DNA from 3 places in the Marinobacterium sp. YM272 genome. Region 1 is predicted to be linked to each of the others. Evidence: predicted binding sites of a transcription regulator. Region 1 holds the regulator's gene; each other region holds the start of a gene.
What was found. Region 1 encodes sigma-54, which starts transcription at its own class of promoters, with help from an activator protein. Its sites were predicted from a motif close to TGGCACNNNNNTTGCTNT; they were not measured.
Positions count from the first base shown of each region.

Region 1 (10,662 bases):
CTAAACGAATTGCCGTCACCTCCCCGATCTGAACGCCGGACATCGCCACCTTGGCACGGGGGGTCAAGCCACCGATATTATCGAAGCGGGCGAGCACGGTGTAGCCACCTCCCTGCTGAGACAGATTCAGGCCACTGATGTTCAATGCCAGAACCACCAAGGCAAAAAAACCGGCCAGCATAAGGAAGCCCACGCTGATCTCCATTGTACGCATGCGCATTGTTACAGCTCTCCAAACATTAATGCGGTCAGTAAGAAATCAAGCCCCAGTACAGCCAGGGACGAAAACACGACGGTCCTGGTTGTGGCCTGGCTGATCCCTTCAGAAGTAGGTATGCAGTCATATCCCTCAAACACGGCGATCCAGGTCACCACGAAACCGAAGACCAGCGCCTTGATAATGCCGTTGAGTACATCCGCACGAAAATCGACGGCCTGCTGCATATTGGCCCAGAAGGAGCCTTCAAAGATGCCGAGCCATTCCACCGCGACCAGCGCGCCACCCCAGACACCAACCACCGAAAAGATAATCGTCAGGATCGGCATGGAGATGAAGCCTGCCCAAAGGCGCGGCGCGATGATGCGACGCATCGGATCGACACCGATCATCTCGAAACTGGCCAGCTGCTCGGTTGCCTTCATCAGGCCGATTTCGGCAGTCAGGGCGGATCCGGCGCGCCCGGCGAACAGCAGTGCCGTCACCACCGGCGCGAGTTCACGCACCAGGCTCAGGGCAACCATCTGCCCCACCGCCTGCTCGGAACCGTAGTCGACAAGAATGGTGTATCCCTGCAGGCCAAGCACCATGCCGATAAAACCGCCGGAGACGACGATAATGATCAGCGAGAGCACGCCAACAAAGTAGAGCTGCTTGATCAACAGCGGAAACATGGTGACCGGCTCCGGTCGGGCGATAAGCGACTGCATCAGCAGCTGCCCCGCACGCCCGAACGCGGCCAGTCGCGACAGGCCGCGATGGCCCAGTGACTGAATCCAATCCAGCATCTATCAATTTTCCCGTAAGAGTTGCTGCAGATAATCCGGTGCCGGGTAATGGAAGGGAACCGGACCGTCCGGCAGCCCCTGCATGAACTGGCGCACCTGATCAGATTCCACTGCCGCCAGCTCTTCGGGGGAACCCTGGGCGATCACCCGACCATCAGCGACGATATACACGTAATCGGCAATACTCAGCGTTTCCTTGATATCGTGGGATACCACGATGCTGGTATGGCCAAGAGCCTGGTTAAGGCGACGGATCAGGTTGACCAGCACACCCATGGCGATCGGGTCCTGACCGGTGAACGGCTCATCGTACATAACGATATCCGGATCCAGCGCGATGGCGCGGGCCAAGGCTACACGGCGCGCCATACCACCTGACAACTCGCTCGGCATCAGATCGGCGGCACCACGCAGGCCCACCGCCTGAAGCTTCATCAGTACCACATCACGAATCATGTCGGCGGACAGATCGGTATGTACCCGGATCGGAAAAGCCACGTTCTCGAACACGCTCATATCGGTGAACAGGGCACCACTCTGGAACAGCATGCCCATGCGCTCACGGGCAGCGAACAGGTCACTGCGACCGAGGGTCGGGATGTTATCGCCCTCAAGAAGAATCTGCCCGGCATCGGGCTTAAGCTGCCCGCCGATCAGCTTTAACAGCGTGGTTTTACCGGTTCCCGAGGGCCCCATGATCGCGGTCACTTTACCGCGTGGAACCTGGATATCGATATTATCGAAAATAGTGCGTGAACCGCGGCTGAAGCTCAAACCGCGGATATCGATAATATTGTCGCTGAGAGGGTCCATATACCTGCCTTAGAATGTCCCGTATTCAGTTCCTTCTGGCACGTTGCGAGGACAATGCAGAATGAATCAAAGCGCAAAAATATATCACTCTGCCCCTGAAAACGAAACTTTATCCCCTCCCCGGATAGCCGGGTGTGCCCGGGACTCCCACTGTTGTAAACTCTTGCCCTCTACATCTTTCACTCCCTCAAAGAGATTGAGTTTCCCATGTCCGATTTCGACTTTCTCCGCGCGGGCAGCCGCACCATCGAACTGGAGCTGGATGCAGTCAAGAATCTGCTCAGCCATCTGGACGAACGTTTCACCCGCGCCTGCGAACTGATGCTCAACTGCAAGGGGCGCGTCATCGTTACGGGCATGGGCAAGTCGGGGCATATAGGCAACAAGATCGCGGCCACCCTGGCCAGCACCGGAACACCTTCTTTCTTTGTACACCCGGGCGAGGCAAGCCATGGTGACCTGGGCATGTTCACCCGGGACGATGTGGTGCTGGCACTGTCCAACTCCGGCGAAACCGCCGAGGTGGTGACGATCCTGCCACTGATCAAACGGATGCAGGCGCCGCTGATCAGCATCACTGCCAAACCCGAGTCGACCCTTTCCCAGGCGGCTGATGTAAGTCTGCACATACCGGTTGACCGGGAAGCCTGCCCGCTGGGACTGGCCCCGACCTCCAGCACCACGGCACAGCTGGTGCTGGGCGATGCTCTGGCGATCGCCCTGCTGGAAGCACGCGGATTCAGTGCCGAGGACTTCGCCTTTTCCCATCCCGGCGGGGCTCTGGGTCGCCGCCTGCTGCTGCTGGTCGATGACATCATGCATACCGGCAACGAAGTACCCCACGTCGATGTGGAGACCTCCATCCGCGATGCGCTGCTGGAGGTGACGCAAAAACGCCTGGGCATGACCGCGGTCACGGATACGTCCGGTGCCTTGGTTGGCATCTTCACTGACGGCGACCTGCGTCGTACGCTGGACCAGGAGGTCGACCTCAAGCAGACACCGATCGACCAGGTTATGACCGCCAACTGCACCACCATCAAAGCGGGCATTCTTGCCGCCGAAGCACTGCAGATCATGCAGAGCCGCAAGATCAACGCCCTGATCGTGGTGGATGAAAACGATCGCCCGGTGGGCGCCCTGAACATGCACGATATGCTGAAAGCGGGAGTTATCTGATGCTCGAATCTCTATCCCAGGAACAACTGGCCAAACTCAAAAAAGTCAGGCTGGTGGTATTTGATGTCGACGGCATACTCAACAGCGGTCAGCTCAACTTTCTTGCCGACGGCCGTGAAATTAAGTCGTTCAGTATCCTTGATGGCCTCGGCATCAAGCTGCTGCACAAGGGCGGCATCAAAAGCGCCATTATTACCGGACGCCGCTCACCCCAGGTCGAACTGCGCGCCGAAGCCCTGGGAATCAACTACCTGCGCCAGGGGCGGGAAGACAAGCGCATTGCGCTGGAGGAGCTTTGGCAGGAAACCGGGTTCGATGCAGAATCCACCGCTTATATCGGCGATGACCTGCCCGATCTCGGCGCCATCCGCTGTGCCGGTTTTGGCGCCACGGTACCGAATGGCCACTGGTACGTACGCGAACAGGCCGACTGGGTCAGCACCACGCCCGGGGGCCAGGGTGCAGGACGCGAGATCTGCGAACTGGTTCTCGCCGCCCAGGAGAAACTGATGCCGATCCTTGAGGAGTACCTCTGACGTGCTGACTGCGGGACGAGTGCGGCTGCTTGTTGCCCTGGCGATTCTCACGCCACTGTTGCTCTGGTGGGGTTTTGCCGGCAACAACCTGCCGCAGGAAAAGACGCTGCGCCAGGATACGGATACCAGTATCGACTTCTTCATGCGCGATGCCGAGACCCGCTACTGGGGTGAGGACGGCTCTTTTCAACGCAGCTGGACAACCCCCGAACTGCGCCACTACCCCAGGCTCAACTCCAGCAAGCTACTTGAGCCCAGCACGCTGATGCCGCAGGATAAGGGTGGGGCATACAAAATACGCGCCAACGAAGGCTGGGTGCTGGATGATCAGAGTGAGATTCAGCTTGCAGGCGATGTGGAGGTTAACCATAATCCGCTATCCGGGCCCGGCTCGGTACTGACAACCAGTACGCTCAGCGTTTACCCACCCAGGGATTATGCCGAGACAGACGCCCCCGCCACGTTGATTCGCGAAGACGAGCGCACCGAAACCACCGGTCTCGAGGTGTACTTCGACGAGCGCCGGGTTGAACTGCTTTCTAACGTAAAGGGTAGATACAATGCGCCTTAAACCGACCCTTCCTGCCGCGATCTGCAGCCTGGTATTCTGGCTGTCGGCTCCTGCCATGGCGCTTCCCGAGGATTCATCCCAGCCGATCCAGATCGGCGCCGACAGCGCCAGCATGAACGACAACACCGGCGTGACCGTGTACCGGGGCAACGTGGAAATCGAACAGGGCTCGATGAAAATTCGCGGCGACCAGGTCGAGCTTTACCGCAGCGCGGACGGCGATGTAGACCGTATCGTATCTATTGGTCGACCGGCAGAATTTGAACAAAAACCCAACGCCGATGACCCCGTCACCCATGCCTACGGTTTGCGCATGGAGTACCGGGTAAACCGGCAGGAAATCACGATCACGCAGGAAGCCCGCGTCGAACAGGGAAAAGACACATTTTCCGGCCAGCGCATTGTCTACAACATGGACAAAGCGATAGTTAACGCCTTCAGCAGCGAAAGCGGCGACCAACGGGTCAAAATGGTGATTCAGCCCAAGCAGGCTGGAGACAACCCATGATGCAGCTTGAAGCCCTCCACCTGGCCAAGAGTTACAAAAGCCGCCAGGTCGTGCGTGATGTATCGCTGCAGATCAGCAGCGGCGAGGTCGTTGGCCTTTTGGGCCCCAATGGCGCCGGCAAGACTACCTGTTTTTATATGATCGTCGGTTTGATCAAGGCGGATCACGGCCAGATTCGCATCAACCAGGACGACATTACCCGGCTACCGATGCACGGCCGGGCCCGTTCCGGTATCGGCTACCTGCCGCAGGAAGCGTCCATATTTCGCAAGCTCAGCGTTAAAGACAACCTGCTTGCCATCCTGGAAACACGCAAAGACCTGAGCAAGGCGCAGCGTGAAGCCAAGCTGGAACAGCTGCTCGAAGAGTTTCATATCACCCATCTGACACACAGCATCGGCATGTCGCTGTCAGGCGGTGAACGCCGCCGCGTGGAAATCGCACGCGCCCTGGCAACCGAGCCCCACTTCATCCTGTTGGATGAGCCGTTTGCAGGCGTAGATCCGATCTCCGTCGGGGATATCAAGCAGACGGTAAGACACCTGCAGGACAGGGGCATCGGCGTGCTGATCACAGATCACAACGTACGTGAGACGCTCGATATCTGTCAGCGCGCCTATATTGTAAGTGACGGCGGGATCCTGGCGCAGGGCAACCCGGAACAGATCCTGGCAAACCAGCAGGTACGTCAGGCTTACCTTGGCGAGCAGTTCAGGCTCTAGCAGCCTGGGGCGCCACTAACACCGACCCAGTAATGGTTTATCGCGTAGTAGTATGAAGCAATCCTTACAGCTCAAAATCGGTCAGCAACTCACCATGACGCCACAGCTGCAGCAGGCGATCCGTCTGCTTCAGCTATCGACGCTGGATCTGCAGCAGGAGATCCAGCAGGCGCTGGAGAGCAACCCGCTGCTCGAGGTCAGCGAAGAGGATAACGAACTGCCGGGCAGCGACGACGGCAATGAGAGCGATAACACCCAGGAAAAACCTGAAGCCGCCGAAAGTGGCGAATCCGAGCGCGAAGAAAGCTACGAAGATACCCCGGAAGACAGCTGGAGCGAGGATATCCCGACCGAGCTGACCACTGACAGTTCCTGGGATGACACTTACCAGACGACCCCGGCCGCCTCCGCTCCCGCGCGCGATGATGACTGGGAACCGGGCGATAACGACACCCGCGACGAGACCCTGCAGGACCACCTGATCTGGCAGCTCAACCTGACACCGATGAGCGATAACGACCGTCTGGTGGCTGAAGCGATCATCGACGGTATCGAGCCGGATGGTTATCTCACCCTGTCAGTGGAAGAGCTGATCGAGCAGTTCACCCGCCAGTACCCGGAAGACTTCATCGAGACCGAGCAGGACGAGATCGAAGCAGTCCTGCACCGTGTCCAGCAGTTCGACCCGCCCGGCGTTGCAGCCCGCGACCTGAGCGAGTGCCTGGCGATCCAGCTGCGCCAGCTGGACCCCGACACCCCGTACCTGCAGGACGCACTCAGGCTGGTCAGCGAGCACCTGCAACTGCTCGGCAACCACGACTACAAAACCCTGCTGCGGCGTATGCGGGTGAAGGAAGAGCAACTGCAGGAGATCATCCGCCTGATCCAGTCGCTGAACCCGAAACCCGGCGCGATGATCAATCCGAGCCAGTCGGAATATGTCATCCCCGACGTGGTGGTCACCAAAATCAAGGGTGAGTGGGCGGTCAACCTCAACCCCGAGGCCGCGCCGAAACTGCGGATCAACGCCCAGTATGCTGACCTGATCCGACGCGCCGACAACAGCGCCGACAACAATTTCCTCAAGAACCATCTGCAGGAGGCGCGCTGGTTCCTTAAGAGCCTGCTGAGCCGCAACGACACCCTGCTGAAGGTGGCCACAGAGATCGTTGAACGCCAGTCCGATTTTCTTGAACAGGGCGAAGAGGCGATGAAACCGATGGTGCTGCATGACATCGCCGAAGCGGTGGGCATGCATGAATCGACCATCTCGCGCGTCACCACACAAAAGTACATGCACACGCCGCGCGGCATCTTTGAGCTGAAGTATTTCTTCTCCAGCCATGTCAGCACTTCGGACGGCGGCGCAGCCTCCTCCACCGCCATCCGCGCGCTGATCAAAAAGCTGGTGTCAGCGGAAAATCCGGGCAAACCGCTCAGCGATAACAAGATCGCTCAACTGCTGGACGAACAGGGAATCAACGTCGCCAGACGCACGATTGCAAAATATCGTGAAGCGATGGCAATTCCGCCTTCTAATGAGCGGAAGCGTCTGGTTTAATTGAAGTGGAAAGCACGATAAAAAAGCGTGCATTGTGACTAGGAGAAAACGTATGCAGATCAACATCACTGGCCATCATGTCGAACTGACCGATGCCCTTAACGACTATGTTCGTACCAAGTTTGACAAACTGGAGCGCCATTTCGATAACATCACCAACACCCAGGTGACTCTGAGCGTTGAGAAGCAGCGTCAACAGGCCGAAGCCGATCTTCACCTGGCCGGCGGCCAGATTTTCGCGACGCACGAACACGATGATATGTATGCAGCCATCGACGGACTGGTGGATAAACTTGATCGCCAGATCATCAAGCACAAGGAAAAGATGAAGGCGCACAAATAAACGAAAACCGGACGCTCCTGTCAGATAATGAACTTAACTGAACTGCTGAACGAATCGCGCACTCTCTGTCACGCCGATGTCGTCAGCAAAAAAAGAGCCCTCGAACTGGCCAGCGATACTCTCGCTGGCCAGTCTGGTAATCCCCCCTCGGAAGAGATCTTTGCCGGTCTGTTGAACCGGGAACGCCTTGGCAGTACCGGTATCGGTGATGGCGTTGCGATCCCCCATTGCCGGTTGCCCGCCTGCGAAAGCGCGGTGGCACTGGTGATGACACTGGCGACGCCGATAGACTTTGACGCTATCGACAACCAGCCCGTGGACCTGCTCTGCTTCCTGCTGGTGCCCGAAGACGGCGCAGAGGAGCATCTGCAGACACTGGCGGGACTGGCCGAGCTGTTCAGCCAGCGCGACGCCAGGGAAAAGCTGCGCGGCTGTGAGACCTCCGCCGAGCTTTACTCCACCTTCATAACGCAGATGGAGAAACTGGGGGCTTAATGAAGCTTGTCGTGATCAGCGGTCGCTCCGGCTCAGGCAAAAGCACAGCCTTGCAGGCGCTCGAAGACGTTGATTTCTACTGCATCGACAACCTGCCAGCCCGTCTTCTGCCTGACCTGATCGACCAGATGCTCGGCGACCCGGAACACCCGGGACGCCTGGCCGTCAGCATCGACGCCCGCAACCTGATCAGCAACCTGCACGCCTTCCCAGAGATTATCGGCGAACTGGCAAAACGGGATGATCTCAGCTGCGAAATACTCTACCTCGATGCCGCCGAGCCCACGCTGATCAAGCGATACAGCGCCACCCGGCGCAAACACCCGCTATCCACCAACCAGGCGGGTCTTCAGGAGGCGATAAGTTACGAGCGGGAGCTGCTAGAGCCGATCGCCAGCCTGGCCGATATTCGCGTCGACACCACCCGGCTGACCCTCTACGAGCTGCGCGACACCATCAAGCTGCGCATCGCCCAGAGAAGCGAGCAGAGCCTTTCGGTTCAGTTCGAATCCTTCGGTTTCAAACACGGCGTACCTCTGGATGTGGACTTCACCTTCGACGTGCGCATGTTGCCCAACCCGTACTGGATTCCGGAGCTGCGCCAGTTCACCGGGCGCGACCAGCCGGTTATCGAGTTCCTCGAAGAGTCGGCGGATGTCTATGCCATGGTCGACGATATTCGCGATTTCCTCGAGCGCTGGATCCCCTCCTTCCGGCAGAACAACCGCAGTTATATTACGATCGGTATCGGCTGTACCGGTGGCCAGCATCGTTCGGTCTACATCGCCGAGCACCTGGCTGGCCATTTCAGTGAACTTATGGATAATGTTCACGTCCGTCACCGCGAACTGACCTGATCGCCGCCCGTTACCAGGAACCCCGATGATCGAAAAACAGTTAAAAATCATTAACAAGCTCGGTCTGCACGCGCGGGCTGCTGCCAAGCTGATCAACACCACCGGGCACTTTTCCAGCGAGATCAAAATCGACAAAGACGGCCGGCAGGTGGACGGAAAAAGCATTATGGCCGTGATGATGCTCGCCGCTTCCAAGGGAACCGACCTGACTTTTCGGGTGGCCGGTGAAGATGAAGTGGAAGCGATGGCCGCCATTGAAACCCTGATCAACAACCGCTTCGACGAGCCCGAGTAGATCCACCTCCGCGCCGCTATACTTCTCCGTAAGCCTTCCACCCCACGAGCGCAGCGATCCACTCCGGCATGAGCATCCCAAACGAAAAGAAAAACACCCTCGAAGAACTGAGCAGCGCGTTGACCAGCGACGAGCTCAAGCGCATGCGCTTCATGCTCAACAAGGGATTGCGTCCGGTTGAAGCGGCCAAGCTGCTGGAAAAGACCCCGCCACGGGAAAGGCAGATCCTCTGGAACCTGATCAGCAAGGAAAACGAGGGTAAGGTTCTTCAGCACCTCGGTGACGATGTCCAGAGCGATATTCTCAGCCGCATGGATGCCAACGAACTGCTTACCGTCACCGAAGGTCTCGACTCCGACGATGTCGCCGACATGATGCAGCAGATGCCCGACCGGGTGATGAAAGAGCTGCTTCGCATCATGGACAAGCAGAACCGCAAGCGCGTCGAAAAACTGCTTTCCTACCCGGAGGATACCGCCGGCGGCCTGATGAACACCGATACGGTCACCATTCGTCCGGATATCACCGTCGAAACCGTACTGCGCTACCTGCGTCGTCACACCGAAGTGCCTCAATCCACCGACAGCCTGTTTGTGGTCAGCCGCAAGGACTCATTTATCGGCTCGCTGCCGCTGACCCGGCTGTTGACGTCCGACCCGCAGGTGATGGTTCGCGAAATCATGCTGACCGAGCTGGCGGGGATTCCCGCCGACCTGCCGGACCAGGAAGTTGCCCGCCTGTTCGAGGACGAGGACCTGGTATCTGCGCCGGTGATCGACGAAAACGGTAAACTGCTCGGCCGTATCACCATCGATGACGTGGTCGACGTCATCCGCGAGGATGCCGACCACTCGCTGATGAGCATGGCAGGCCTTGACGAGGACGAAGACACCTTCGCCCCGGTCATGCGTACCACCCGACGCCGGGCGGTCTGGCTGGGCATCAACCTGATCACCGCCTTTATCGCTTCGGCGGTGATCGGCCTGTTTGAGGACACCCTGGAACAGGTGGTCGCACTGGCGGTGCTGATGCCGATTGTCGCCTCCATGGGCGGCATCGCCGGCAGCCAGACCCTGACACTGGTGATCAGGGGACAAGCGCTGGGACATATAGAGCGCGGCAATATCGGCTGGCTGTTCAATCGCGAGCTGATTGCCGGCGCACTCAATGGTACCCTCTGGGCACTGGTGGTGGCCGGCGTGGCCATGGTCTGGTTTGGCGACACCACCGTCGGCCTGGTGATCGCACTGGCGATAGTGATCAACCTGCTTGCCGGGGCGATGGCCGGCACCCTGCTGCCGATGGCTCTCAAGTCGGCGGGTATAGACCCGGCCCTGGCCGGTAGCGTGCTGCTGACAACGATCACCGATGTGGTCGGTTTCTTTGCATTCCTGGGTCTGGCGACCCTGTTTTTTGGTTAGGTCAATGAGCGATTTCAAAGATAGCCAGGAATACCCTGGCGATGAAGAAGACTGGGGCCCCAGTCGCAGTCAGGTAAAACGGGACATGGAAGCTCTGCAGGAGCTGGGCCGGCAGATTACCGAGCTGAACCCGGAACAGCAGGCCCAGGTGCCGATGGGAGAACGCCTTGCCAGCGCGGTTGCCGAGATGCGCCGCATCAGCGCCAACGGCGCGAAGAAGCGCCAGCTGCAGTTTATCGGCAAGCTGATGCGCACCGAGGATGCCGACGCGATCCGTGAAGCGATTCAACGTTTCGACTCGGCAAGTGCGGCCCATAACCAGCACTTTCATGCCCTGGAAAAATGGCGCGACCAGC
Region 1 covers NZ_CP194171.1:1,362,515-1,373,176, reverse strand. The annotation lists gene mlaD (outer membrane lipid asymmetry maintenance protein MlaD) at 1-220, opposite strand, end outside; gene mlaE (lipid asymmetry maintenance ABC transporter permease subunit MlaE) at 223-1,005, opposite strand; gene mlaF (phospholipid ABC transporter ATP-binding protein MlaF) at 1,009-1,818, opposite strand; gene ACQUQP_RS06345 (KpsF/GutQ family sugar-phosphate isomerase) at 2,026-2,997, shown strand; gene ACQUQP_RS06340 (KdsC family phosphatase) at 2,997-3,533, shown strand; gene lptC (LPS export ABC transporter periplasmic protein LptC) at 3,535-4,104, shown strand; gene lptA (lipopolysaccharide transport periplasmic protein LptA) at 4,094-4,612, shown strand; gene lptB (LPS export ABC transporter ATP-binding protein) at 4,609-5,334, shown strand; gene ACQUQP_RS06320 (RNA polymerase factor sigma-54) at 5,387-6,895, shown strand; gene hpf (ribosome hibernation promoting factor) at 6,948-7,238, shown strand; gene ACQUQP_RS06310 (PTS sugar transporter subunit IIA) at 7,266-7,733, shown strand; gene rapZ (RNase adapter RapZ) at 7,733-8,590, shown strand; gene ACQUQP_RS06300 (HPr family phosphocarrier protein) at 8,616-8,885, shown strand; gene mgtE (magnesium transporter) at 8,954-10,306, shown strand; gene yjgA (ribosome biogenesis factor YjgA) at 10,311-10,662, shown strand, end outside.

Region 2 (10,662 bases), 700 kb from region 1:
ACGGCCGTGCCGGCGCTACGCTGAAGTTCAAATATGGCGAAACCGAACTGACCATCGGTGACCACCGTCCGCATCTGCCGGTGGCCTGGGACGACACCAGTCGCGTGCTCGACACCATCTACGAGGGTGCGGTGCTGCACTCGACAGCGATCAAGAACCTGGAATTCACCGCCGGTCGTTACTGGGAAGCGGTGACCCGTGATTCCAGCGACAAGGAGAAGTTCTACATCTACCGCGGCCAGGATGAAAACCGCTCCGACGGCCTGGACTTTGCCGGTGCGACCTACGCCTTCCCGAAGAACATCAAGGGAACCTACTTCTTCGGTCGCCTGAACGACTTCTACGATCAGCACTACTACGGGCTGGAGCACCTGGCAGGCTTCGATAACGGTATGAAGCTGAAGACCGACCTGCGCTACTTCGATTACGAAAGCGAGGGCAAGGAGTATCAGGGTGACATGGATGTGGATGTGGTCAGCACCATGGCCACGCTGCTGTCCGGCAACCACATGTTTGCGCTGAGCTACCAGAACGTGAAGGGCGACCGCCCGGTGCCGACGCTGAACGGCTATGTGCCGCAGCCGTACACCGTGCACTGGTCATCTGCCGCCTTCATCATGCCCGATGAGCGCTCCTGGGGTGTGCGTTACGGGTACAACTTCAAGGATCTGGGCCTGCCGGGCATGAAGCTGTTCACCCGTTACATCAAGGGTACCGATATCGATATCGCCGGCGGCTCCGATGAAGAGCAGTCCGAGCGTGATATCTACCTGAGCTACGAGATGCAGAACAAAGCGCTGAAAGGGCTGAAGTTCGACCTGCGCAACATCTCCATCGACCGTAGCTGGACCGATGATTACGAGGAATACCGTTTCATCACTACCTACGCGTTCAATTTTTAAAACTTTTGTTAAACCCCGGGCCGGCTGATTTCTGGCTGGCTCCCGGCTTCGATGCTGGCGTTTGTTTCCGCCCGGAGCGGCACGAACGGCGCATTGAAGCCACTGAAACTGCCGTGGAAGAATATCCCCCCTTCTATTTTGAACAGCGGCAGTTTTCTTGGGAGAGCCCGGCTCTCCCTTTTTGCGTTTCAGTCACAGGAGTAAGGCATGCGTCGATTCTACAGCGGCGGCGATATGGAGCGGGTTCAAAGCGTTGCGGAGATGGCGGCTCTGGCGCAGCGTAAGCTGCCCCATTTTGCCTGGGAGTATCTGGCTGGAGGCGCCGAAAACGAGATTACGCTGGCCGCCAACCGCACCGTCTTCGACCGCTATGGGCTCGAGGTAAAAACGCTGCAGCCCTGTCATCCGCCAGCGGTATCGCGGCAGCTGCTGGGTTGCTCATCCTCGCTGCCCCTGGCGATAGCGCCCACCGGTTTTAACGCCATGCTTTATCCACAGGCTGATCTTGAACTGGCCAGGGCGGCAGCCCGCAAGGGCATTCCACTTGCCCTGAGTACCGTCTCCAACGCGACCATGGAGCAGGTGCGTGCCGCAGCGCCGGATCTGGCGTTCTGGTTTCAGCTTTACCCCATGCGCGACGCTCAGGTGCAGGAAGATCTGATCAGACGGGCACAGGCGGTTGAAGCGTCTGCGCTGCTGGTGACCAGTGATGCCACGTTGCTGGGTAACCGTGAATGGGACAGGCGAAACTTTGCCAGGCCACGTCAGCTTAGCTTGCGCAACAAGCTCGATGTGCTGCGCCATCCGGGCTGGATCCGTCGGGTGATGATCCCCTCGGGCCTGCCGATGATGGGCAACCTCGGACCCTATATTCCCGAGTCCGAGCGCAGTGCGCTGGGGTCGATGAAGTTTATCGCTGAACAGATGGACACCCTGCTCGACTGGGACAAGCTGGCGCGGATCCGCGACCAATGGTCCGGCAGGTTGGTGCTCAAGGGCGTACTGCACCCCGATGATGCCGAACGTGCTATCAGCCTCGGAATCGATGCACTGGTGGTGACCAACCACGGCGGGCGTCAGCTGGATGGCGCCATGTCCGGTCTGCAGGCGCTGGCACGTATCGCCGGGCGGGTGAACGGGCGCATCGAACTGCTGATGGATAGCGGCATCCGTCGCGGCTCCGACGTGGTCAAGGCACTGGCGCTGGGTGCCAACGGCGTGCTGCTGGGCCGCTCCACGCTCTATGGCGTTGCCGCTGGCGGCAGTCAGGGTGCGGCACGGGTGCTGGATATCCTCGACGAGGAGCTCAAGCGCTGTCTCAACCTGATGGGCTGCCCCGGTATCGATGATCTGGGGCCTGAGTGGCTGCTGGACGAGCAACATACCCCGCGCATCTGACAGGTTCCACAGCAACGAATTGAACAGGCTCCGATTGGGCTTATAGCGCCGGGGCCGCTGAGCTTTAATGAGAAGGTGATTATGGCTACTCCTAAACCCAACCCTAACCTGAATACCTTGGGCCTGCGTCAGTCGTTGCTGGCGATAGAAAATGGTGAATGCACGGCCGTCGATGTGATTAACGCCTGCTTTGACCGTATCGAGGCGCGCGAGCAGCAAGTCGGCGCCTGGCAATACAGCCTGAGCCGTGAGGCCTTTCTCGATCAGTACCTGAGCAATGAGGCGTTCTATCAGCAGAGTCCGCTGAAAGGCCTGCCGGTGGGGATCAAGGACATTATCGACACCAAGGATATGCCCACCGAAATGGGCTCGCCTATCCACAAGGGGCGTATGCCTGCGGATGACGCCAGCTGCGTCACCCTGATCCGTGCAGCCGGCGGTATAGTGCTGGGCAAAACCGTCACCACCGAGTTTGCCTACTTCAAACCGGGTAAAACCAAAAACCCGGCGGATCTTGAGCGTACTCCCGGTGGTTCTTCCAGCGGTTCCGCCGCGGCGGTGGCTGATGCCATGGTGCCGCTGGCGCTGGGCTCCCAGACGGCGGCTTCAGTGATTCGCCCGGCGGCCTACTGCGGCGCGGTGGGTTATGTGGGCAGTCGCGGTGAGTTTTCCCTGCGCGGTGCTCAGCCGCTGGCGCAGTCGCTGGATTCGCTGGGGCTGCTGTCGCGCTCGGTCGAGGATATTGAGCTGCTGCGCGCTGTTCTGCTGCGTCAGAGCGATCCACTGGCGCAGGCCGAAGCGGTGAAGCCCCGCAGGGTGCTGATCTGTCAGGGAGAAAAGGTGGGTGAAACCGATCCTGCCATGGCGGCGGCTATCAATCAGGCCGCAGTGCTGCTGGAGGCTCAGGGCGTTGAAGTTGTGCAGTTTGACGATGGCGAGTTTCTGCCACAGATGGTGCAGCACCACCAGCAGATTATGGGTTACGAAGTGGCCCGCAATCTGGTCGTTGAGTCCCAGCAGTCGGAGCTGCTTAGCGAACCGCTACAGGAGCTTATCAGCTCAGGTTTGGAGATGGATCGTGCGCTCTATCTTGAATCCCTCAACGCAGCTGCAGTCGGTGGCGAAAAACTCTGGCAGCGCTATGCGGATGTAGACGCGATTCTGGCGCCAGCGGCTCCCGGTGTGGCGCCCCTGGGTCATGAGAAGACCGGCGCGCCGCATATGAGCCGCCCCTGGCAGGCGATGGGTCTGCCGGTGATTTCGCTGCCGGGCCTGGTCGATGAAGCAGGGCTGCCGCTGGGTGTGCAGTTGATCGGGCGTGCCCACGATGACGATAGTCTGCTGGCGCTGGCCCGCTGGTTTGAGGGCGTTCTGGCCTCGGTCTGAACTCTCTGAGCTCGATTGATCCCGAGTGCCGGCCGCCTAGAGCCGGTACTCGCGGGATTGGCGGTACTCACTGGGAGATAGTCCCGTCTGGCGCTTGAATGCCCGGGAGTACTGGGACACATCCGAAAAGCCCCACTTGAACGCAATATCCGTAATGGTTTGCGGCTCCTGATCGGTTCTTATCAGGTCCATTCTGCTCTGCTTCAGTCTCAGGTTGAGAATGTAGCGGGCCACGCTCTCGCCGTTATGTTCAAACGCCCGGTACAGCTTGCGCTTGGAGATATTCATCTCCCTGGCGAGGAACTCCGGGGACAGGCGATAATCATTCAGATAGCGGCGGATATAGCGCTCTGCCAGCAGCCTCAGCGGCAGTTCGGCCGCATCCGCATCCTGGTTTTCCAGCGCCGGTTTCAGCAGTGCGGTGATCGCCTCCTGCAGTGCACAGCCATCAGGCGTACTCGCACTAAATGGTGCATTTTCGAAGCTTAACTGCAGCAGCATATTGTGTAGCAGCTGACCACTGAGGCTGCTCTGGGAGATCTTGCCGAAACTGGCGAGCCTGCCAAGGCTTTGCTGCAGTCTGTCGCGGGAGAGGTGAACGGAGATCTGGCGCACCAGGCCGCGGGGAATCATATCGAACGCCAGGGCTGAGTCCATCAGCGCCATCTCGCCGGGGTGCAGTTCGAACTCAGAGTCGTGCTTGTTATCGAACCCCATAACTCCCTGAGTTTGAAGGATTAAAAAACAGTGCTCGTCGTTCTGTCGGTCGCTGATACGGCGCTCGACACGCTGGGCGTTGGTTTCGATATGGGCAACGCCAAGGCCACCGAGGTTTTTCAGTTTGATCTGGCCGATAAACGGTGCGGAAGGGTTGGGCGTGGTGGTGAAGTCACCGCAGATCTCCCGTACAGCATGGTCCCACTGATGGAGATCAGTATTGATCGACATCGGGTAAATCTCCCTGCTTGGCCGGCAGAAGGCCGGAAACTGGTCGAAATATTGGAGTAATATTCACTTGAATAAGCAATTATTATTCCAGTTCGACCCGCCTCCGGCTCTGAGCTTCCGAGACGCCTCGGCAGGGAGTGATAGCGTCATCGCTGGCGCTATCGGTCCGATATCAGTAGCAGAGCATGACCGATTTCAGCTCGGTGTAGTCCTCGATGAAGGCGCTGCCGAACTCGCGGCCCAGGCCTGAGCTTTTCAGGCCGCCAAAGGGCACGGCGGGATCGACGAAAGTGTGCATGTTGACCCAGACGGTGCCCGCTTCGATCTCCGGGATCATCCGCATCGCCTTGCTCAGATTGTTGGTCCAGACGCTGGCGCTGAGGCCAAAGGGGGAGTCGTTGATCAGGCTCAGCAGCTCGCTTTCATCGTCGTAGGGCATGAACGAGATCACCGGGCCGAAGGTCTCTTCCCGCATCAGGGTCTCGCTGGGCGAGCTGGCCTGAACGATGGTGGGTTCCACGAAGTAGCCGGCGCCGTCCAGGGCGTTACCACCGCAGACTATGCGGCTCTCCCGCTTCGCTTGCTCCAGGTAGTGGCAGACCCTGTCGAACTGTGGTTTGTTGGAAACCGGGCCGAACATCACCGATTCATCCAGCGGTGAGCCGATCTTTGCCTGGCCCAGGCCCGCGGCCAGCTTGCTGGTCAGCTCATCGATACGGGAGCGGTGCACGAAGACTCGTTCAGGGGCCGCACAGACCTGGCCCTGGTGCACGTAACCGGTCTGTAGCAGGCCGCCGACGGCGCGGTCGATATCCGCATCGGCCAGCAGCGCCGCGGCGTTCTTGCCGCCCAGTTCCAGGGTACAACGGGTCAGGTTGGCAGCCATGGCGCTCTGGCCCACCTTCATGCCGGTGGGTGCTGAGCCGGTGAAGGACACTTTGGCCACATCCGGGTGTTCGATCAGCTGCTGACCCACAGCACCTTCACCGTTAACCACGTTGATCACGCCGGCGGGCAGGCCCGCTTCGATGGCCAGTTCCGCCAGGCGCAGCAGCGTCAGCGGGGTGAACTCGCTGGGCTTGAGCACGATGGTGCAGCCGGTGGCCAGCGCCGCACCGATCTTCCAGATGGCGATCATTACCGAGAAGTTCCAAGGAATGATGCCTGCGACCACGCCCACCGGTTCACGGCGGGTCATGGCGCTGTAGCGCTCGCCTTGCATCGACGGGAAGGAGGGGGTGAGGGTTTCACCGGCGATCTTGGTCGCCCAGCCGGCGTAGTAGCGCAGCGACATGGCGCTCTGCTGCACGTCGAGCATACGCGACAGGTGGATCGATTTACCGCTGCAGAGGGTTTCAAGCTGGGCCAGCTCTTCGCCATTGGCTTCGATCAGATCGGCAAAGCGGTTGATCAGCTGGGCACGCTCGTACGGGGTCTTCTGCGCCCAGTCACCCTTGAAGGCGCGTTTGGCGGTGCTGACGGCGGCATCCAGCTCTTCGGCGCTGGCGCTGGCCACCTGGGCCAGCGGCTGTTCGGTGGCGGGATCGATCAATTCGATCCTGGCGGTATCGTTGTTGCGGCTGGCTTCCCCGGCGATGAACTGTCCGTGTTCACGCTGCAGGTAGGCTTTGACGCTGTCGAGAATCTCTATCTGTGGCATATCCGTTTTCTCTCTCGAATTCGTTGCTTATTAGTTTGAACCGGAGCGATTACTGGGCTTGCAGCATCAGGTCGGCACCGCGCTCGCCGATCATCATGGCGACGGCGTTGGTGTTGCCGCTGGGGACCTGTGGGCAGATCGACATATCCACCACGCGCAGGTTATCCACACCGTGAACGCGCAGATCGAGATCGACCACCGAGTCTTCGCTGGAGCTGCCCAGCTTGCAGGTGCCGCCCGGGTGATAGACGGTCTTGATGTTCTGGCGCACGAACGCTTCCAGCCCCTCTTTGTCATCGATGGCGATGTTGTCCGGTTCGATCACGCGCTTGACGATCCGCTTCAGCGCCGGCATCTCCAACGCCTTCAGGCCGGTCTGAACGGCGCGGATCTGGTTTTCCAGGTCTTCGGGGTCGGAGAGGAAGTTGGCATCGATTTCGACCAACTCGGAGGGGTCGCTGCTCTTCAGACGTACTTCTCCGCGGGATTTGGAGCGCAGGTGGCCGACCTTGATCGAGACGCCATGGGCTTCTGCCTCCGGCTTTTCACCCGGGGTGTTGTCGAAGTTGTCCAGCAGCGGCAGGAAGTGGAACTGGATATCGGGGCGGCCCACGCCCTCGCTGTCGATAAAGGCCCCGCCCTCAAGGATGTTGCTGGTCATCAGGCCAGAGCGGAACAGCTGCCACTGCAGCATATGCTTGACCGCGCTGAGACCCTTATCCTCTTCAAAAATGCTGATATCTTCGTTAATTGTGGCGTTAATAGACATGTGCAGGTGGTCGTGGAAGTTCTTGCCCACCGGCAGATCCAGCTTGGTTTTGACGCCCAGGGATTCCAGGTGCGCTTTCGGACCGATACCGGAGAGCATCAGGATCTTGGCCGAACCGAAGGTGCCGGAACTGACGACCACTTCCTTGCGCGCCTTTGCAGTGACGGGAGCGCCGCCCTTGACCGAGTAGGTGACGCCGGTGGCACGGTTGCCGTCGACCTCCACCCGGTGCACCAGGGCGTCAGTCATCACGGTCAGGCGCGAATCGCCGGCCACGCTTTTCAGGTAGGTCTGCGAGGTGCTGGCACGTTCACCCTTATGGATGGTGGTCTGGTAGAAGCCGGTGCCCTCCTGAGTGGCGCCGTTGAAATCGTTGGTGTAAGGCAGGCCCATCTGTTCACAGGCGCGGATGCAGGCCTGGGTCAGCGGGTGGCGGAAACGGTTCTCGCCCACCGGTACCGGGCCATCTTCACCGTGGTAGCGGTCGCCGAGGCTTTCATTGGATTCGGCGCGGCGGAAAAAGGGCAGTACGTCTTCGTAGCCCCAGCCCTCGCAGCCCCATTTCTCTTTCCAGTCGTCATAGTCCTGGTGCTGGCCGCGGATATAGATCATGCCGTTTACGGAGCTGCCGCCGCCGAGGACCTTACCCTGGGCGATCAGCATGGAGCGGTTGTTCGCCTCTTTCTGCGGCAGGGTCATATAGGGCCAGGACTTCTGCTGGAACACCTTGACCACGGTGGCCGGTATCTTATGGAACATGCTTGAGTCCTTGCTGCCGGCCTCAAGCAGCAGCACGCTTCCGGCGCCGTTTTCAATCAAACGGGCGGCGACGACACAGCCAGCCGAGCCTGCTCCCGCGATAATGTAGTCGTATTCCTGAGTGGGCATCAGTATCCCTCGATCGAATGTCTGAGTGTTGGGTTCGTAATTGAAAGACAACTTCATTTAACTACTCCGTTTTCGCGCCAGGCTTGGCACTGGGTGACAGGGCTTCGGCAATATGTGTCATCAGGATGCAGCAATCATGTCTGGTTCGGTGGGGCGCCGGTTTCCGTTACAATCGCCTCAGCGAAATCAGGAGAGTTTATGGCCAAGGCAAAAACCGCCTATGTCTGCAATGACTGCGGCGCCGACTACAGCAAGTGGCAGGGGCAGTGCACCGCGTGCAAGGCCTGGAACACGATTACCGAGGTACGTATCTCCCAGGCCCCGGCCGGTGGCGCCCAGGCGGGTGTGCGTAACGCCCGGTTTGAAGGCTATGCCGGTGGCGCCGGCAAGGATCGGGTGGTCAGTCTCAGTGATGTGAATCTGGAGGAGATGCCGCGCATTCCCACCAGCGTCGGCGAGCTGGATCGGGTGCTCGGCGGTGGTCTGGTGCCAGGGTCGGCGGTGCTTATCGGCGGTCATCCCGGCGCCGGCAAGAGTACCCTGCTGCTGCAGACCACCTGTTATCTGGCGGCGCAGATGCCGGCACTCTATGTCACCGGTGAGGAATCCCTGCAACAGGTGGCGATGCGTGCGTCCCGACTGGGGCTGAAGGCGGACCAGCTGAAGATGCTGTCGGAAACATCGGTGGAGACGATCTGCGATGTGGCCGACACGCTGAAGCCGAAGATCCTGGTGATCGATTCCATCCAGGTGATGCACGTCTCCGATGTGCAGTCGGCGCCGGGCTCGGTGTCCCAGGTGCGTGAAAGCGCGGCCTTTCTGACCCGTTACGCCAAGCAGACCGGCACGGTGCTGTTCCTGGTGGGGCATGTCACCAAGGATGGCTCCCTGGCGGGTCCCAAGGTGCTGGAGCATATGATCGACTGCTCGCTGCAGCTTGAGGGCTCCTCCGACAGCCGTTTCCGTACCCTGCGCAGCCACAAGAACCGCTTCGGTGCGGTCAACGAGCTGGGTGTGTTTGCGATGATGGAAGCGGGCCTGAAAGAGGTGAAAAACCCCAGCTCGATCTTCCTCAGCCGCGGCGCCGAGCCCAGTGCCGGCAGCGTGGTGATGGTGGTCTGGGAAGGTACCCGGCCGCTGCTGGTGGAGCTGCAGGCGCTGGTGGATACCTCGCACCTGTCCAACCCGCGTCGCGTGGCGGTGGGGCTGGAGGCCAACCGACTGGCGATGTTGCTGGCAGTGTTGAACCGTCATGGCGGCCTGATGACCGGCGATCAGGATGTGTTCGTTAACGTGGTCGGCGGTGTCAAGGTGCTGGAGACCAGTGCCGATCTGGCGTTGCTGCTGGCGGTAGTGTCCAGCTTCAGGGACAGGCCCCTGGGGCAGGATCTGATGGTGTTTGGCGAGGTGGGGTTGTCAGGCGAAATCCGCCCGGTACCTAACGGTCAGGAGCGGATCCGCGAGGCGGCCAAGCATGGCTTCAAGCGGGCGATCGTACCGCGGGCCAATGCGCCGAAAGAAGGTGTCAGCGGTATCAAGATTATCGGTGTGGACACCCTGTCTCAGGCGCTGGATGCGATCTGAGACCAGATGGGCGGAAGCGGGGTATTAATTGTCCACCATCGCTTCCAGCTCGCGCTCCAGCAGGGACTCATCGCCCAGGTTGAGCTCCACCAGGCGGCGCAGGTGGCTGACGCTTTCGATCTCCATATCACCGGCCAGGAAACCGTACTGCTCACCTTCGATATGCCTCACCGTACCGGGCATGCGAATAAGAATATCATTGGCCAGGTAGATATGCAGTTCGGCGGATTCGCCGGGCTCGAGCTGCAGTTGGCGGGCCGACTCAATCAGGGCGCCCCGTAGCGAGATATCCACCAGCTGTACCTCCACAGGACCGCTCGGGGTGAGGAGTTCACAGCCAGCATCGAACTGTATACGGGCAAAACGGCGGCGATCGGTTTGGCTGTCGGTCATTTCAATACCCCGTTGGACTGCAATCGTTGAACCGCTTACCCGGACGCAGGCATAGCTGTTAGTGCCGGGGTTCTGCATAGTATTACACCCCAAGTTGTTTGGGAAAGGGATGACGCCGGGCAAGAGGCTGCCTTCAGAACGGGTAAGGGAGCGTCTTTTTTCCGCCCTGTTAGCTAAATAAAAAAGCCACCGGGTTTCCCTCGGTGGCTTTGTTGTTTGCAGGCCGGGTGGCCGATCAGCTCATGCGGCGGTACTTGATCCGCTCCGGCTGATGATCCTTGCCGTAGCGGCGCTTGTAGTCTTCGGCATACTCGGTGTAGTTGCCTTCGAAGAACTCCACGTTGGAGTCGCCTTCGTACGCGATCATGTGGGTACAGATACGGTCGAGGAACCAGCGATCGTGCGAGATCACCACCGCGCAGCCCGGGAACGCCAGCAGGGCGTCTTCCAGTGCACGCAGAGTCTCGATGTCCAGGTCGTTGGTCGGTTCGTCGAGCAGCAGCACGTTGCCGCCTTCTTTCAGCAGCTTCGCCATGTGCAGGCGGTTGCGCTCACCACCGGAGAGATCCTTGACGAACTTCTGCTGGTCGGAACCCTTGAAGTTGAAACGGCCGCAGTAGGCGCGCGCCGGGGTCTGGTAGTTACCGACAGTGATGATGTCCTGGCCGTCGGAGATCTCCTGGAACACGGTGTTGTTGCCTTCCAGTTCGCGGGACTGGTTGACGTAGGAGAGC
Region 2 covers NZ_CP194171.1:661,532-672,193, forward strand. The annotation lists gene ACQUQP_RS03105 (OprD family outer membrane porin) at 1-902, shown strand, start outside; gene ACQUQP_RS03110 (alpha-hydroxy acid oxidase) at 1,110-2,300, shown strand; gene ACQUQP_RS03115 (amidase) at 2,382-3,686, shown strand; gene feaR (transcriptional regulator FeaR) at 3,723-4,634, opposite strand; gene ACQUQP_RS03125 (aldehyde dehydrogenase family protein) at 4,807-6,294, opposite strand; gene ACQUQP_RS03130 (GMC family oxidoreductase) at 6,344-7,951, opposite strand; gene radA (DNA repair protein RadA) at 8,150-9,535, shown strand; gene ACQUQP_RS03140 (PilZ domain-containing protein) at 9,560-9,928, opposite strand; gene ettA (energy-dependent translational throttle protein EttA) at 10,164-10,662, opposite strand, start outside.
Region 2: the regulator sigma-54 is predicted to act here: its motif matches at 4,707-4,724, upstream of feaR (transcriptional regulator FeaR).

Region 3 (10,662 bases), 1.1 Mb from region 1:
TCATGCCGCCCTTCAGTACCATGCTTGGCTTGGTGCCGAAAAATGCCGGTTTCCACAGCACCAGGTCCGCCAGTTTGCCCACTTCGATCGAGCCCACTTCATGGGCGATACCGTGGGTCAGCGCCGGGTTGATGGTGTATTTGGCGATATAACGCTTGATACGGTTGTTGTCGTTACGCTCGGAATCACCGCTCAGCGCACCGCGCTGCACCTTCATTTTGTGGGCGGTCTGCCAGGTACGGGTGATCACCTCGCCGACACGGCCCATGGCCTGGGAGTCGGAGGAGATCATCGAGAAGGCACCCAGATCGTGCAGGATATCCTCCGCGGCGATGGTTTCGCGGCGAATACGGGATTCAGCAAACGCCACATCTTCAGCGATGGACGGGTCCAGGTGGTGACAAACCATCAGCATATCGAGATGCTCGTCGATGGTGTTCACCGTATAGGGACGGGTCGGATTGGTCGACGACGGCAGAATATTGGCTTCACCGGCGGCCTTGATGATATCCGGCGCGTGTCCACCGCCAGCACCCTCGGTGTGGTAGGTATGAATGACACGTCCGTCGATCGCATCGAGTGTAGCCTCAACGAAGCCCGCTTCGTTCAGCGTATCGGTATGAATCGCGACCTGTACATCCATCTCATCGGCCACGCTCAGGCAGCAGTCGATGGCTGCCGGGGTGGTGCCCCAGTCCTCGTGAAGCTTGAGACCAATCGCCCCTGCCTCGATCTGCTCGCGCAGCCCCTCGGGTTTACTGGCGTTACCCTTGCCAAGAAAGCCCAGGTTGATCGGCAGCGAGTCTGCCGCTTCGAGCATGCGGTGGATGTACCAGGGTCCCGGCGTACAGGTGGTGGCGTTGGTACCCGTAGCAGGCCCCGTTCCGCCGCCCAGCATCGTGGTGACGCCTGAGCATAGCGCCTCGTCGATCTGCTGCGGACAGATAAAGTGAATATGGGAATCGATACCACCAGCGGTCAGGATCTGACCCTCGCCGGCGATCACCTCGGTACCCGGGCCGATCGCAATTTCCACATCGGGCTGCACATCCGGGTTACCTGCCTTGCCAATCGCCGCGATGCGTCCGCTCTTGACCCCCACGTCGGCTTTGACGATGCCCCAGTGATCCACAATCAGAGCATTGGTAATCACCAGGTCCATGGTACGGCTGCTCGGACGCTGGCCCTGACCCATGCCGTCACGAATCACCTTGCCGCCGCCGAACTTCACTTCTTCACCGTAGGTGGTGTAATCGCGCTCCACCTCGAGCAGCAGTTCGGTATCCGCCAGCCGCACACGGTCGCCGGTGGTCGGACCAAACATCTCCGCGTAAGCGCGTCTAGAAATCTTTGCCATGTTTCAACTCCTTCTTAACGCGGACGCTCAGAGCGCACCCATCACCCGTCCCTGGAAACCATACACCTCGCGGGAACCGGCATAGGCCACCAGTTCAACGCTGCGGCTCTGACCCGGTTCGAAACGCACGGCAGTGCCGGCCGCAATATTGAGGCGAAAGCCTCGCGCTTTTTCGCGGTCAAACTGGAGTGCATCGTTGACTTCGTAAAAGTGGTAGTGAGATCCAACCTGAACCGGGCGATCACCGGTATTGGCCACCTCGACAACCAGGGTCTCCCGCCCGACGTTCAACTCGATATCGCCAGGTTCGGCTAAGATTTCTCCGGGTTTCATCGGTGCTCTCCTCAGACGATCGGTTCGTGTACGGTCACCAGCTTGGTGCCATCGGGAAAAGTCGCTTCGACCTGGACTTCGTCGACCATATCGGCAACACCATCCATCACGTCATCCGCGCTCAGCAGCGTACGGCCGTAATCCATCAGTTCGGCCACGCTGCGGCCATCACGGGCGCCCTCGAGGATAGCCGCACTGATATAGGCTACCGCCTCGGGATAGTTCAGCTTGAGACCGCGCTCCTTACGCCGTTCCGCCAACAGTGCCGCCGTAAACAGCAACAGCTTGTCTTTTTCTCTCGGTGACAGCTCCATGATCGTCCTCTTGAGTCGGGGGTGGCGATGCGCCACCCAAACATCGTCATTAGCCTGAAGCAAGGGTGCTGCAGGTGAATCAGCCTTAGCCCGGCCTGGCCGCACCTGTTAGCGCATCTGCCGGGCTGCTACCTTTTACAGGCTAGCTGCACTGCGGGCTTGAAAGCAATATACATTCCAAATCAATATGATAGCTTGAATTCGGAAAGTTTTTCTCGTTTATTTGGCTGCCACCCGGCCGTGAATACGAATACGGCTGACGCCGCCATCCGGAAACAGGTTCAGCCGCAGGTGGGTAACCGGGCCTGCAATCTCGCCATCGGGCGCAAACCGGTGAACGGAGTCGGCCGCCATCGACTGGGGCGACAGCAGTTCCTGCCAGAACATACTCTGTGTCACCAACGCCTCGTCACTGACCGGAGGCATACAGGCGGCCTGCAGTGAACACTTGTCAGGGAAGTTGCCCTTGAAGAAGGCCGTATCAATTTCAATCTCGTCCACGAAACAGGGTGCGGCCAGTTCAATAAGACACCAGTCGTTACCGGGTTCACGGCGGCGGCGCGTTTCCCAGCCATCACCCATATTGACGCCAGGCGCGGGCATCAGAATTTTGTTGGGGTGACCATAGTGAGAGTCATTCCAGGCCACGACACGCGCGCCCAGCTCCCGGGCGGCAAGGTTCAGTTTCGCCCCCTCGGCCAACACAGACGATGGCTTGCCGTAAACCACCAGGCGCGCCACACCGCCATCCGGCAGGATGTTAAGGCGAACATGGGTCCAGACACCCTCTGTCTCTGCCGCTACCAGGTGATGCTGATCCGGTCCCAGGCTTACCGGTCCGGTTAACGCCACCCACTCGGTGTTTTCATCCGGATCGGCATCCGGCAGATAACAGGCCTCAATCATGGCGCCAGGCGGGTAGTTCCCGGTAAAGAAACTGGTATCGATATCAAAGCCCTGAATATGTCCGGTTACGCCAAGGCGCAGTACACACCAGTCATGGCCATTGCCACGTTTGCGGCGGCTTTCCCAACCGTCCATCCACTTGCCGTGATCATCGTACCGATCCGGGTAGAACCTCGGCGGTTCAGCACTGATCATCCGCTCCGCAGGGGCGAAAAACTGATCGCTGACCGCGACTATTGCTGTACCCAGCCCGCTATCGGCCAGATTTAGTGCGCCTTCGGCAAATGTTGGCAAAACCTCAACCGGTTTCCCTTCGATGTATTCCACGCCCCATTCCTCTTTTTTAAGAAAAGATAGTTCAGTGTGCGCCCGTTGCACGGTCTAACTTTGAAACGATGCGCACCACTCTTTGTTTCACTTAAGCACTTACTGCAACATTTGATCCAACTAAGAACCATTGTGCAGAGGACGCGAAATTCGGTTTATGAGGCGTTGAGAATGGCGCAATAAGCGCACCATCTTTGTGCGCTACGGCATGATGCTAGTCTATTTTGGGGCAACCCAGGCTGAGTTCATCGAGCTCTGAATACTTCAAACTGATGCGGGCAATGCGTTCTCGCCCCGGCTCCAGAGCCTGGTGCAGCAGACGGTTAACCAGCAGCGTGATAAGGCACATCGGCGCCGCGTAACTGTCGAACGCAGCCAGCGAATCCACCGGGACTTCCAGCCACCAGTCGGCATGAGAAGATGCACCTGCCAGGGAGCTATCGCCAATGAGTGCCACCTGAGCATCGGCACGACAGAGATCGCGCAGCAGCGCATCAAATCCCGCCGGGCGGCGCCGAAAGCCAAACAGCACTACCAGATCATCGCCTGACAGATCGCTGAGTTCTTCACCGAGTGTCTGCCCCGGCGTGGGTAACAGATGAACGTTGCTGCGCACCTGTATCAACTGCTGACGCAGATGGAGCGCAATCGGATAGCTGTTCCGGAAACCTATCACCTGTACCCGGCGGGCGCTCAATAGCGCCTTGACCAGGGCTTCCATCCCCTCCCGGTCGAGATTCTGGAACATTCGGTGCAGGTTTTGTTCTTCCTGGCGCAGATGATCATCGAAGGCCACTACACCGTTGCGCTCATCCGACACCGGCACTCCCTGATGTCGCAACTGGCGGGCCAGGGTGCGGCCTTCACGGAACGAGGAGAAGCCAAGCCGCTTGAACAGACGGCTGACGGTCGCCTTGGACACCTGACACATCCGCGCCAGTTCAGCGGTGTTGAATAGTGCAAGATCCTGAGGATGAGCAAGAATAAAGTCGGCCAACAGGCGCTCACTGGGCGTCAATTGATCGTACTGTTCACGCAGTTTCTGGTCGATTGTTTCATCTGACACGGTTATCTGTTTCCTGTAGGGAAATACCGGAAAAGTGGTTAGTCGCTCTATACTAACCCGGCTTCTCTAAAGGCTTAAACCCGAAAACAGCGGTGGTTAATGCAAGATAACGCCTATCTCCGATCCTCCAGCGTTCGAAAAAGGAGCCCCTAATGAACGACAGCAACTACCCCAGAGACCTTCGCGGTTATGGCGCGAACCCACCCCGCGCCAACTGGCCTGGCGGGGCACGACTCGCCGTTCAGTTCGTTCTCAACTACGAGGAAGGCGGTGAAAACTGCGTCCTGCACGGGGACAGCCACGCGGAAACCTTCCTCTCTGAAATGGCCGGCGCACAGCCCTACCCGGACCGGCATCTGAGCATGGAATCGATCTACGAATACGGTTCGCGCGTGGGTGTCTGGCGCATCCTGCAGGAATTCGAGGGCCGCAATCTGCCGCTGACGATCTTTGGCGTCGCTTCTGCCCTGGCGCGTAACCCGGAGGTCACCCAGGCGTTTATCGACAAGGGCCACGAGATCGCTAGTCACGGCCTGCGCTGGATTCATTATCAGGAAACCCCCATAGAGACGGAGCGTGAGCACCTGCGGGAGGCGATGCGTATCATCACCGAACTGACCGGCACCACACCACTGGGCTGGTATACCGGCCGGGATTCACCCAACACCCGCCAACTGGTGGTCGAGCATGGCGGTATTCTGTATGACTCCGATTATTACGGTGATGATCTGCCGTTCTGGACACCGGTGACTCTGCGTACCGGCGAAGTGAAAAACCACCTGATTGTGCCCTATACCCTGGATTGCAACGACATGCGCTTTGCCTCGTCCCAGGGCTTTTCCGATGGCGACGATTTCTTCAATTATCTGCGAGACTCCTTCGATGTGCTTTACGCCGAAAGCGCGCAACACCCGCGCATGATGTCGATCGGTCTGCACTGTCGGCTGGTAGGTCGTCCCGGGCGATTCCGGGCGCTGCAGCGATTCCTTGATCACATTCAGCACCACCCGGATATCTGGATCACCCGGAGGGTGGATATAGCACGACACTGGATCAGCGAGCATCCGCCGCAAGCAGACTAGCCCTGTATCAACAATATATTCGACCCGTATTAGAGACAATTATATGTTTAATTCAACAACAAACCATCAGTAACAAACGCTATAAAACCCTAAACGAGACAAGGAATTGGCGTGTTTGTTGCTGGGGTACCTGGCAATAAAAACGCCATCTGCCGGCAGGAGAGCCCAGCGTGTCTAACCAAGAAGCGTTCAATGCGATCTGGCTGTTATTGTCAGCCGTTTTGGTCCTGGTTATGCAGATCGGCTTTCTATGTCTCGAGTCTGGCCTTACCCGCAGCAAAAACGCCATCAATGTTGCACTGAAAAACGCCTTCGACCTGTTGGTGACCACCGCCCTTTTCTGGCTGGTCGGCTTCAGTCTGATGTTCGGCGTCTGGAACGGCCTCTCGCCAGAAACCGCCCTGTTTGCCGCCGATTTCACCCAACTTGGCTTCTGGGACGCCTGTTTTTTCATTTTTCAGCTCACCTTCTGCGCCACGGCGGCCACCATTGTTTCCGGCGCTATTGCAGAGCGTACCCGCTTCACCACGTACATCATTATCACCGCGTTGATCGCGGTACTGATCTACCCGCTGTTCGGTCATATCGCCTGGGGCGGCGCTCTGCACGGCCCCGCCGGCTGGCTGGCCGCCGAGGGCTTCGTCGACTTCGCCGGCAGTACCGTGGTGCACAGCCTGGGAGGCTGGGTGGCGCTGGCGGCCATTATCGTGGTGGGGCCGCGCAAAGGCCGTTTTGTCAATGGCAGGGTCGTCTCCATTCCCAGCAGTAACCTGCCTTTCGCCATGCTTGGCATGATGTTTTTTGTCGTCGGCTGGATCGGCTTCAATGGCGGCAGCACCCTGGAGTTTTCCCGTGATATCCCGAGCATCATCGTCAACACCCTGATCGCCGCGACGGTGGCTGGCATCACCGGCATGGCACTTGGCCAGTGGCAATACAAACGCCAGACACCCCAGTTAACCATCAACGGCACACTGGCCGGGCTTGTCGCCATTACCGCCGGCTGCCACGCGGTGACAACGCTGGAAGCCGCCTTTATCGGGGCGGTCGGGGCGCTGTGCATGCTGGCCACCGAACTGCTACTGGAAAGGCTCAAACTGGACGATGCCATTTCTGCCACCCCGGTCCATCTGAGTGCCGGTATCTGGGGTACCCTCGCCGTCGGCATCTTCGGTGAACCGGCGATTCTCGGCACCGGCCTCGACCGGCCGGAACAGATCCTGGCGCAGCTCAAGGGGATTCTGATCTGCGCCGCCTGGGCCTTTCCGCTCACCCTTCTGTTCCTGCTGCTGATACGCAGGTTTATCCCGCTGCGCGTATCCGATGATGCCGAACTCGAGGGTCTGAACAGCTCCGAACATGGCGCAACCACCGAGCTTTCGGACCTGCTGAACGCCATGAATGAGCAGGAGCAGACCGGAGATACGGAACGCAAAATGCCGGTCGAGCCGTTTACCGAAGTAGGTCAGATCGCCAGCAAATACAACCAGGTAATGGGCAAGCTTAACCGTGCCATGAGTCGCACCCGGCTTATTCTGCGCGATATGCAGGATGGTGTTATCACCTTCAGCGATCAGGGCTTGATTACCAGCGCAAACCCCGGTGCGGCGACTATTTTCGGCCATTCACTGGAGCAGTTCACTGGCCGGCACATCGCCGACCTGCTCCACGATGAGTGTCTGAAGCTCTATCCACGTACGCCATTGAAACAACTCCTGCCGCTGATCGCATCGAGTCAGAACGAGGGGCCGCACGAACTGATCGGCCGCACCCGCGCAGGTGAACCGATCACGATCGAAGTCACCACCTCTGCCAGCCCAACCGCCGAAGGCGTGCAGTACAGTGCCGTGATCCGCGATATCGGCGAACGTAAGCGGATGGAAGAACGGCTGCACCGTCATTCGCAACTGGCCCAGGTGACGCTCGAGGCGATCACCGAAGCGGTGATCACCTGTGATGAGCGGATGAATACCGTTTACCTGAACCCGATCGCACAAAGCTTGACCGGCAACCGGACCGAAGAGGTCTACGGTGAACCGATCGATCTGGTAGTGCGACTGCAAAGCATGGAGGGCGACAACATCTCCATCGGGGCGCTCTGCCGCGACAGCACACCGGCCGGCGAATACCGCCAGCTGAGCCTGATCGGCGCCGACGGTCAGCGCGCCCGGGTACAGCTCAACTGCGCGCCGCTGCACGACAAGGACGGCCACAGCGTCGGTTGGGTTGTCGCGATGCAGGACATTACCCGTAACAGCGAACTGCAGCAGCAGCTCACTTTTCAGGCGGTACACGATGCACTCACCGGCCTGCTCAACCGGCGTGAGTTCGAGCGCCGCCTGGACCAGTTGATCGTCTCCGCACGCAAGGACAACAGTGAACACCTGATCTGCTACCTGGACCTGGATCAGTTCAAGCTGGTCAACGATACCTGCGGTCACCGCGCCGGCGATACGCTGCTGCGCCAGCTCTCCCAGACACTCAAGCCCCTGCTCAGACAGCAGGACACCTTTGCCCGTCTCGGCGGCGACGAATTTGGTGTACTGCTGGCAAATTGCCCCGTGGGCCCCGGACTGGAGATCGCTGACAACCTGCGCCAGGCGGTGAAGGAGTTTCGCTTTCCATGGGAGGGACAGGTGTTTTCGGTGGGTGTCAGCATCGGACTGGTACCCTTCGGGGCCGATGCGCTGTCGCTGGATGAGCTGCTGAGTCTGGCGGACTCCGCCTGCTACGCGGCCAAAGACGCGGGCCGCAACCGCGTTCAGCTGTACGAAACCGATGACAATGAGCTGAACTTCCGCAAGGGACAGATGCAGTGGGCCTCGCATATTCAGCAGGCGATCGATTGTGACCAGTTCCGGCTCTATTTCCAGACCATCGAGCCGCTGGAGAGCAATGGCGATGACATTCCGCACATCGAAATTTTTATCCGCATGCTCGATGCGGATGGCGAACTGGTACCGCCGGGTGCATTTGTGCCCGCCGCCGAACGTTATGACCTGATGCCACAGGTGGACCAGTGGGTGGTACGCAACACCCTGGCCTGGCTCGGCGATCGCCTGCATGCGGGTAACGGAAATATCCAGTGCGCCATCAACCTGTCCGGCGCGTCCATCGGCTCCCCCGAATGTCTTGCCACCATCAAGGAGCATATCGCCCGCCATGACATCCCGCCGCAGCTGCTCTGCTTCGAAATAACCGAGACCGCCGCCATGTCGGATCCCGACGCGGCCCGTGCCTTTATCGAAGAGCTGCGCAGCATCGGCTGCCACTTTGCGCTGGACGACTTTGGCAGTGGCCTGTCGTCGTTCGGCTATCTCAAGCGCCTGCCGGTGGATTATCTGAAGATCGACGGTATCTTCGTGCGCGACATGAGCAACAACGAGATCGATCAGGCAATGGTGGCCTCAATCAACCATATCGCCCACATCATGGGCCTGAAAACCGTCGCCGAGTTTGTCGAGGACCAGGCCACACGCGACCTGCTTGGCGATATCGGTGTCGACTTTGTGCAGGGGTATCTGGTCAGCAAACCCGCACCGCTGGAGCAGCTGGGCCGTGTCCGCGTGATGCCGCGATAACGGGCAGCAGAACCGCTGTAACGGGGCAGAAACCTTTCCTTAATACAATGCGCCGGCGTTCAGAGATATGGAGCCAGCGCCATGACCCACTCGCCGTTTTACCAGAATATCCGCGCCCAGTATGAAGAGTTTCTAACCGGGGCGGCCGCGGCCCTGTGCCCCTCTGACGTACTCCGTATCGACCTGCACTGCCATGACGCCAACAGCGACGTGCCGGACGAACTCTGGGGCCGCCTGTTGCGGCTTCCAGAAACCTGGCTGACCACCGACGAGTTGGTTGAAGCGCTGGACCGTGCCGGCACCGACGTGGTGACCATCACCAACCACAACAACGCCCGCTCCTGCTGGAGTCTAAAGCAGGCTGATAAGCCGGTACTGACCGGCACAGAATTCACCTGCCACTTTCCCGGCGAGCCACTGAGCATCCACGTACTGATCTACGGCTTCAGCCCCGAGCAGGAGCAGGAGCTGCACGACCTGCGCCATGATATCTACGCGTTCTGCGCCTACGCCCGGCGCCACGACCTGCCCACCGTGCTGCCGCATCCGCTGTTTTTCTACTCCCACGGCGACGCGGTTGATCCCGGCATCCTGGAGCGTTTCGCCCTGCTGTTTGAGCGCTTCGAAGTGCTCAACGGCCAGCGCGGCTACTGGCAGAACCTGCTGACCCTGCGCTGGGTCGAGAGTCTGACGCCGGAGAAGATCGATGCCTGGGCGGTCAAGCACGGCATCGATCCAAAAGATTTCTGCCGTAACCCCTACCGCAAGCATCTGACCGGCGGTTCCGACGACCATAACGGGCTGTTCGCGGGCCGCTGCGGCACCCTGCTTGAAATTCCCAACCTGCAGCAACGCCTGGCGGCGGGAGAAACCCGCGAGGAGCTGGCCCTGGAGGCGCTGCGTGCAGGTCGCACTGCACCTTACGGTTTCGTTGGTGAAGAGGAAAAAATGACCACGGCGTTTCTCGACTACTTCGCCCAGGTCGTGATCCACATGAAAGACCCGGGCCTGCTGCGGATGCTGCTGCACAAGGGCTCGCTACAGGACCGCATGATCTGCCTGGCGCTGAGCAACCTGTTGCAGGAGCTCAAGCGCCACAAATACACCCTGACCTTCCTGGATACCTTCCACCAGGCACTTAAAGGCAAAAAACCGAAGCTGCTGCTCAACCTCGGTGTCAGCAAAGAGTTCAAGCCGATTCTGAATATCATCAAACGCATTGCTAAAACCCAGCGTACCGAGCCGGAGCGTTTCCCTGAAGAACTGCGCCAGTCTATCCCGGAGCTTCACCGCCTGATCAGCCACACCTTCTTTACCCGGGTGCATGACGAACTGGCCCGTATCGATCGCGACGCCCTGGCCGATATGCCGCTCGAAGAGATGGTCAGGATGATGGAGGTGCCGACCCACTTCCGCGCACTGTTCTCCGGTGAAAAGAGCAACGGCAAGGATATGTCCCAGATCGACCTGGGCAAGATGCTCGACAAGCTGACCTTCCCGGCACTGTCCGCGTCGGTCGTCGCCGGTGCCGCGTTTGCCAGCACCCAGGTACTCTACTCAAACCGCGGCTTCCTCGACCGTCTCGCCGCCGATATAGGCGCCACCGAGCACCCTAAGCGGGTGCTCTGGCTCACCGACACCTTTGCCGATCGTAACGGCGTTTCTTCAGCGCTGCGCGATACCCTGACCCAACTGC
Region 3 covers NZ_CP194171.1:2,437,494-2,448,155, reverse strand. The annotation lists gene ureC (urease subunit alpha) at 1-1,357, opposite strand, end outside; gene ACQUQP_RS10955 (urease subunit beta) at 1,385-1,690, opposite strand; gene ureA (urease subunit gamma) at 1,702-2,004, opposite strand; gene alc (allantoicase) at 2,224-3,237, opposite strand; gene ACQUQP_RS10940 (MurR/RpiR family transcriptional regulator) at 3,452-4,303, opposite strand; gene puuE (allantoinase PuuE) at 4,456-5,385, shown strand; gene amt (ammonium transporter) at 5,556-8,966, shown strand; gene ACQUQP_RS10925 (glycosyltransferase) at 9,048-10,662, shown strand, end outside.
Region 3: the regulator sigma-54 is predicted to act here: its motif matches at 2,167-2,184, upstream of ureA (urease subunit gamma).